2 linked regions of the Pseudoduganella dura genome follow. The protein of the gene in region 1 binds, or shares a complex with, the protein of each later gene. Links are inferred from orthologs where the notes say so. Each region holds a gene or a part of one and is shown in the gene's direction. Other genes may lie near its edges.

Region 1 (3,181 bases):
TCGAACATCAAGCTGCGCGTGTTCGACCACATGAGCGAACATAACCTGCTCACGCTGCTCGACGCCGGCCTGGTGGTGACGATCAATTCGGACGACCCCGCCTACTTCGGCGGCTACCTGAACGAGAATTACCTGGCCACGTTCGACTCGCTGCCGCTGGGCCTGCAGCACGCGCATGAACTGGCGAAGAACGGCTTTGCCGCATCGTTCCTGCCGGCCGAACAGAAGCAGAAGTTCCTCGCCGAAGTGGATGCGTATTTCGCGGCGTTCGACGTGGTCTGACGCTTCGGCGCGCGGCCGTTTCGACGCCGGCTGCGAAAACCGGTGTCGGACACCAGAGTGCCGGTGTCCGACACCAATCCTCACGCGGTACGGATTTTCCTGCTGAAAGAACCATGTTCCTCCAAGCCCTCCGCATGACCGCGCGCGACTGGCGCGCCGGCCAGTTGCGCTTCCTGCTGGTCGCGCTGATCGTTGCCGTCGCCGCGCTGTCGTCGGCCGGTTTCTTCATCGACCGGCTGCGTGCCGGCCTGAATCGCGATGCGCACCAGCTGCTCGGCGCCGATCTCGTGATCGCCGGCGACCAGCAGATGTCCGCCGCGTGGCGCACCGAGGCGGCGCGCCGCGGCCTGGTGCTGGCCGACACGGCCGTGTTCCCCAGCATGGCCCAGGCGGGGGAGGGCGAGGCGGCGCAGTCGGTGCTGGCCTCGCTGAAGGCCGTCAGCCCCGGTTATCCGCTGCGTGGCCGCGTCAAGGTGACGACCGACCAGGACCTGGCCAACGACAGCGTCGGCACGCCCGCGCCGGACATTCCCGAGCCCGGCACGGTATGGATCGACGTGGCCGTGCTGCGCGCGTTGAACGCGAACGTCGGCGACAACCTGCGCCTGGGCGACGCCACGTTCCGCATCGCGCAGCTGATCGCGGCCGAGCCGGACCGCGGTACCGGCTTCCTCAATTTCGCCCCGCGCGTGATGCTGCGGCTCGATGAATTGCCGAAAACCAATCTCGTGCAAACCGGCTCGCGCCTCACGTACCGCCTGCTGGCGGCCGGCCAGGGGCCGGACGGCCGCGCCGCCGTGAACGGCTACAGCGACTGGCTGCGCGCCGAAATCAATGCCGGCAAGGCGCGCAACATCCGCATCGATACACTGGAGGATGGCCGGCCCGAAATGCGCTCCACGCTGGAGCGGGCCGACCAGTTCCTGTCGCTGGTGGGCCTGCTGTCGGCCATGCTGGCCGCCGTGGCGGTGGCCATGGCCGCGCGCCGCTTCATGCTGCGCCATCTCGACGCCTGCGCCATGCTGCGCTGCCTGGGGCTGACCCAGAACCAGGTCACGTCGATCTACCTGATCGAGTTCCTGCTCGTGGGACTGGCCGGCAGCGTGATCGGCGTGCTGGTGGGCTTCGGCAGCCACTTCGTGCTGCTCGAACTGCTGGGCCGCCTGGTGCAGGCGGACCTGCCACCGGTATCGGTCATGCCGGCCCTGCAGGGACTGGCCACCGGCATGCTGCTGCTGGCCGGCTTCGCGCTGCCGCCGATCCTGCAACTGCGCAACGTGCCGCACAACCGCGTGATCCGCCGCGAACAGGCGCCGCCGCAGCCGATGGCACTGGCCACCTACGGCCTCGGTCTTGCAGCGTTCATCGTGCTGCTGCTGTGGCAGGCCGGCGACCTGAAGCTGGCGCTGTACACGGCGCTCGGCTTCACGGGCGCGTTCGGCGTGTTCGCGCTGGCGGGCTACGGCGGCCTGGCGGCGCTGAAATCGCTGCGCACGTCGCTGAAGCACCCGTCGTGGCGCTTCGCCGTCACGTCGCTGCAGCGGCGCCCCGGCGCCACCGTGGTGCAGGTGGTGTCGCTGGCGCTGGGCCTGATGGCGCTGCTGGTGCTGACGATCGTGCGCGACGACCTGATGACATCGTGGCGCAGCGCCACGCCACCGGACGCGCCGAACCACTTCATCATCAACATCCAGCCGGACCAGAAGGCGGAAATCGCCGGCAGGCTGCGCACCGGCGGCGCGTTGGAAGCGCCGCTGTACCCGATGATCCGCGGCCGGCTGACGGCCGTCAACGGCAAGCCGATCACGCCGGCCACCTATCCGGAAGGACGCGCGCGCAACCTGGCCGAGCGCGAATTCAACCTGTCGACAATGGCCGCGATGCCGACGCAGAACCAGCTCACGGCCGGCAAGTGGTTCGACGACGCGCCGGGCAGCGCCGAAGCCTCCGTCGAGGAAGGGCTGGCCAGGACGCTGGGGCTGAAACTGGGCGACACGATGCGCTTCGATATCGCCGGTTCGCCGGTGGAGGCGAAGATCACCAGCCTGCGCAAGCTGGAGTGGGGCTCAATGCGCGTGAACTTCTTCGTCATCATCAACCCGCGCGCGATGGCCGACACGCCGCAGACATGGATCACCGCGTTCCACCTGCCGAAGAAGTCGGCGGCGCTGGGCACGCAACTGTCGCGCGATTACCCGAACCTGACGGTGGTCGACGTGGGCGGCGTGCTGCGCCAGATCCAGTCGGTGCTCGACCAGGTGATCCAGGCCGTGGAATTCCTGTTCGGCTTCACGCTGGCCTCGGGCCTGCTGGTGCTGTACGCGGCGCTGATGGGCTCGCAGGACGAGCGCACCCGCGAATCGGGCCTGCTGCGCGCGCTGGGCGCCACCCGGCGCCAGCTGTCGCGCGCGCAACTGATCGAGTTCCTGCTCGTGGGTTCGCTGGCCGGCATGCTGGCCGCCACCGGTGCCGCGGCGATGGGCTGGGGGCTGGCGAAATACCAGTTCAAGTTCGACTGGGTGTTCAGCCCCACGGCCTGGATGGCCGGGGTGGTGGTGGGGGCCGTGTGCGCGGCCATCGGCGGCTGGCTGGGCCTGCGCAACGTGCTGCGCCAGCCGCCGCTGCAGACGCTGCGGGAAGCGTGACGGGAAGCTGTCAGGCCGCCAGGTAGGTCGCCGCCTGGCGCGCGTTCAGGAACTGTTCGAACGGCGCCGGCGGCGCGGCCAGGTAATGCTCGGGGAAGTCGAACAGCGCCCAGTAATACTTTTCGCGGCCCGCGCACACCTGCGGCGCGCGGCAGTGGCGGTGCCACTCGTCGCCCGCCTCGGTCGAATACATGCCGTCGCCCACGCCAGGGGGAAAGAACGGCAGCACGCGCCGTTCGGAAAGGGCCAGCAGC
Region 2 (3,071 bases), 1.9 Mb from region 1 along the record:
TCGAGCGTGTCGAGCAGCCGCGTCTTGCCGCTGCCGGTGGTGCCGCAGATCACGCGAAAGTCCAGTTCCGGCGCCTGTTCCAGGTCCGCGTTGACGCGGTTGCGGAATGCCTTGTAGCCGCCTTCGAGCTGCACCGCGGGCCAGCCGATCCTGGCCAGGATATGCGCCATCGAGCCGCTGCGGTTGCCGCCGCGCCAGCAATAGACCAGCGGCTTCCATTCGCGCGGCTTGTCGTGCCAGAGCGTGTCGATGTGGCGGGCGATGTTCGCGGCCACCATCGGCGCGCCCAGCTTCTTGGCCTCGAACGCGCCGGTCTGGCGATACAGCGTGCCCACGGCGATGCGCTGCTCGTCGTCCAGCACGGGGCAGTTGATCGCGTTCGGCAGGTGGTCGAGCGCGAATTCGGCCGGCGTGCGGACATCGACGATCGTATCGAATTCATCGAGGCGGGACAGCACATCGTCGATGTGCAGAACTTCTGGATACTTCATTTCAACCTCAGGATGGGCAGCAGGTGCGGCCAGATATTGTTCAGGATGATCGGGTGGGCGCTGGCGAGCGGATGGATGCGGTCGGGCTGGAACATGTCCATCTTTTCCGCCACGCCGTCGAGCATGAACGGCGCCAGGCCCACCTGTTCATCGCGGCTGATGGCGCCGTACATGGCGAAGAATTTTTCGGAGTAATCGCGGCCGTAGTTCGGTGGAATGCGGATGCCGACCAGCAGCACGCGCGCACCGGCGGCGCGCACGGCCTTCACCATCGCGCGCAGGTTGCCGTCCGTGGCCGCGACGGGAAGACCGCGCAGGGCGTCGTTGGCGCCCAGTTCGATCACCACGATGTCCGGCTTGTGCCTGGACAGCAGCGCGGGCATGCGCGTGCGGCCGCCGCTGGATGTTTCGCCGCTGACGCTGGCATTGACGATCCGCATGTCGAATTTCTGCGCCTGCAGCTTGCGTTCGAGCAGGGCCACCCAGCCGGTGCCGCGCGCCAGCCCGTATTCGGCCGACAGGCTGTCGCCCACCACGAGCAGCGTTTTTGGGGCAGAATAAGCGCTCGCCGGGCTGCCCCATAGCAGCAGCGTGGCGCACAGCACCGTAATGAACCGACCAACCAAGCCAAGCAGACCTTCGACCATGCCAGATTTTCCTCACGCGACCGCCAATTTCATTCCAGCCTCGCCGTCATCGCATGCCGGAGGTGCACATGCCGCCAGCGAAGGATCGGGCACCGCCGCGATCGCGGTTACGGGCCTGACCAAGCGCGTGGCCGATGCAAGCGGCGAGCTGACCATTTTGCACAGCGTGGATTTTACCGTGCAAAAGGCCGAGACGCTGGCAATCGTGGGTGCATCGGGGTCGGGCAAGTCCACATTGCTCGGCCTGCTGGCCGGTCTCGACACGCCGAGCGGCGGCACGGTGCTGATCGACGGCACCGATATCTTCGCGCTGGACGAGGATGGCCGCGCTGCGTTGCGCAAGGCCAAGCTCGGCTTTGTGTTCCAGTCGTTCCAGTTGCTGCCGCACCTCACGGCGGTCGAAAACGTGATGCTGCCGCTGGAACTGGCGGGCGACGGCGATGCGCGCGCGAAGGCGCAGGCCATGCTGGGCCGCGTGGGCCTGGAAAGCCGGCTGAAGCATTACCCGAAGTACCTGTCCGGCGGCGAGCAGCAGCGCGTGGCGCTGGCCCGCGCCTTCGTCACGCAGCCGCCGCTGCTGCTGGCCGACGAACCGACCGGCAGTCTCGACGCGGCGACGGGCGAGGCGGTCATCGGGCTGATGTTCGAACTGAACCGTGAGCATGGCTCCACGCTGGTGCTCGTGACGCATGATCCGGCAATGGCGGCGCGCTGCGGCCGCACGATCACGATCGCCGCCGGCCGGCTGGTGTAAGCCGTAGCGTTCAGCGCGGGCGGGCCGGTGCCGCATGGCTGGCCTGCTGCGCCACCAGCTGATTGAGCGCCGTCCGGATCGTGGCCACCAGCTCGCCCGCGGTGAGGCCGATCGGCCCCGCCCCCTCGGCCACCAGCACATCGGCCGCGATACCATGCAGCCAGACGGCCGCCAGGGCGGTTTCCCAGCCGGGCCAGCCCTGTGCCAGCAGCGCTCCCGCCAGGCCGGCCAGCACGTCGCCGGTGCCCGCCGTGGCCAGGCCGGCATTGCCGGTGGGGTTGACGGCGAGGCGGCCGTCCGGCGCGGCGATCACCGTGCCGGAACCTTTCAGTACGACGAACGCATTCAGGCGCGCGGCCAGTGTGCGCGCGGCCGCCAGGCGGTCGGCCTGCACGATGCCGACCGTGGTGTCGAGCAGGCGGGCCGCTTCGAGCGGGTGGGGCGTGGCCAGCGTGGCGGCGGTGCGCCGTGCCGCCGCCTCGCATAGCGACGCGTCGCCGGCCAGCAGGTTCAACGCATCCGCATCGAGCACCAGCGGCTGCGCCGATGCCACGGCGGCGGCCAGCAGGCCGGCGGCCTCGGCACTTGTGCCCAGCCCGGGGCCGGCCACCGTCACGGCGCCACCAAAATCGACATCGCGCGCCGCGCGGCACATCAGTTCCGGCTGGCCCGCATCGGCCGCCAGCGGTTCGCCGGCAAAGCACAGGACCACGCGGCCGGCGCCCGCGTGCAGCGCGGCGCGGCCGGCCAGCACGGGCGCGCCCGCCATGCCCGGCGCGCCGCCCAGCACGAACACGCTGCCGTAGCTGCCCTTGTGGCTGTTGTGCCGCCGCGGCCGCGCTGCGCGCCCGAAGAAGGCCGGGTCGTTCAGGTGCATCGACGGCGGCGGATACAGCGCGGCATCCACTTCCAGTCCGGCGATGATGACGCTGCCCGCGTGATCGCGGCCGTCTCCCGTGTGCAGGCCGGGCTTGTCACCGATGAACGTGATCGTGTGCGTGGCATGCACCGCGCGGCCGCCGGTGCCGACCACGCGGCCGGTATCGGCGTCCAGGCCGCTCGGCACGTCCAGCGCCAGCACCGGGCAGCGCAGCGCGTTGACGGCGTCCACCAGCACGCCCGGCCCTTCCGGCGTGTCGTCCAGCGGCCGTTGCAGGCCGATGCCGAACAGGCCGTCAA

The links. The genes of interacting proteins can lie anywhere in the genome.
Region 2: the proteins of GJV26_RS19715 (region 1) and GJV26_RS27755 are in contact, whole or in part, in a cryo-EM structure (PDB 9GE8), measured with the Escherichia coli proteins. The link is inferred for Pseudoduganella dura from one-to-one orthologs.

Annotation. Positions count from the first base shown.
Region 1 is NZ_WNWM01000002.1:4,509,271-4,512,451, forward strand. Bases 52-3,161 are described here. They hold GJV26_RS19715 (ABC transporter permease), read left to right. Parts: upstream 52-395; coding sequence 396-2,927; downstream 2,928-3,161. Other genes in these bases: GJV26_RS19710 (adenosine deaminase), read left to right, coding at 52-282; GJV26_RS19720 (response regulator), read right to left, coding at 2,938-3,161. In the rest of the region: more of GJV26_RS19710, read left to right, coding at 1-51; more of GJV26_RS19720, read right to left, coding at 3,162-3,181.
Region 2 is NZ_WNWM01000002.1:6,420,621-6,423,691, forward strand. What follows is about bases 15-3,014. They hold GJV26_RS27755 (ABC transporter ATP-binding protein), read left to right. Parts: upstream 15-1,136; coding sequence 1,137-1,892; downstream 1,893-3,014. Other genes in these bases: mnmH (tRNA 2-selenouridine(34) synthase MnmH), read right to left, coding at 15-491; GJV26_RS27750 (arylesterase), read right to left, coding at 488-1,138; GJV26_RS27760 (NAD(P)H-hydrate dehydratase), read right to left, coding at 1,903-3,014. Also shown: more of mnmH, read right to left, coding at 1-14; more of GJV26_RS27760, read right to left, coding at 3,015-3,071.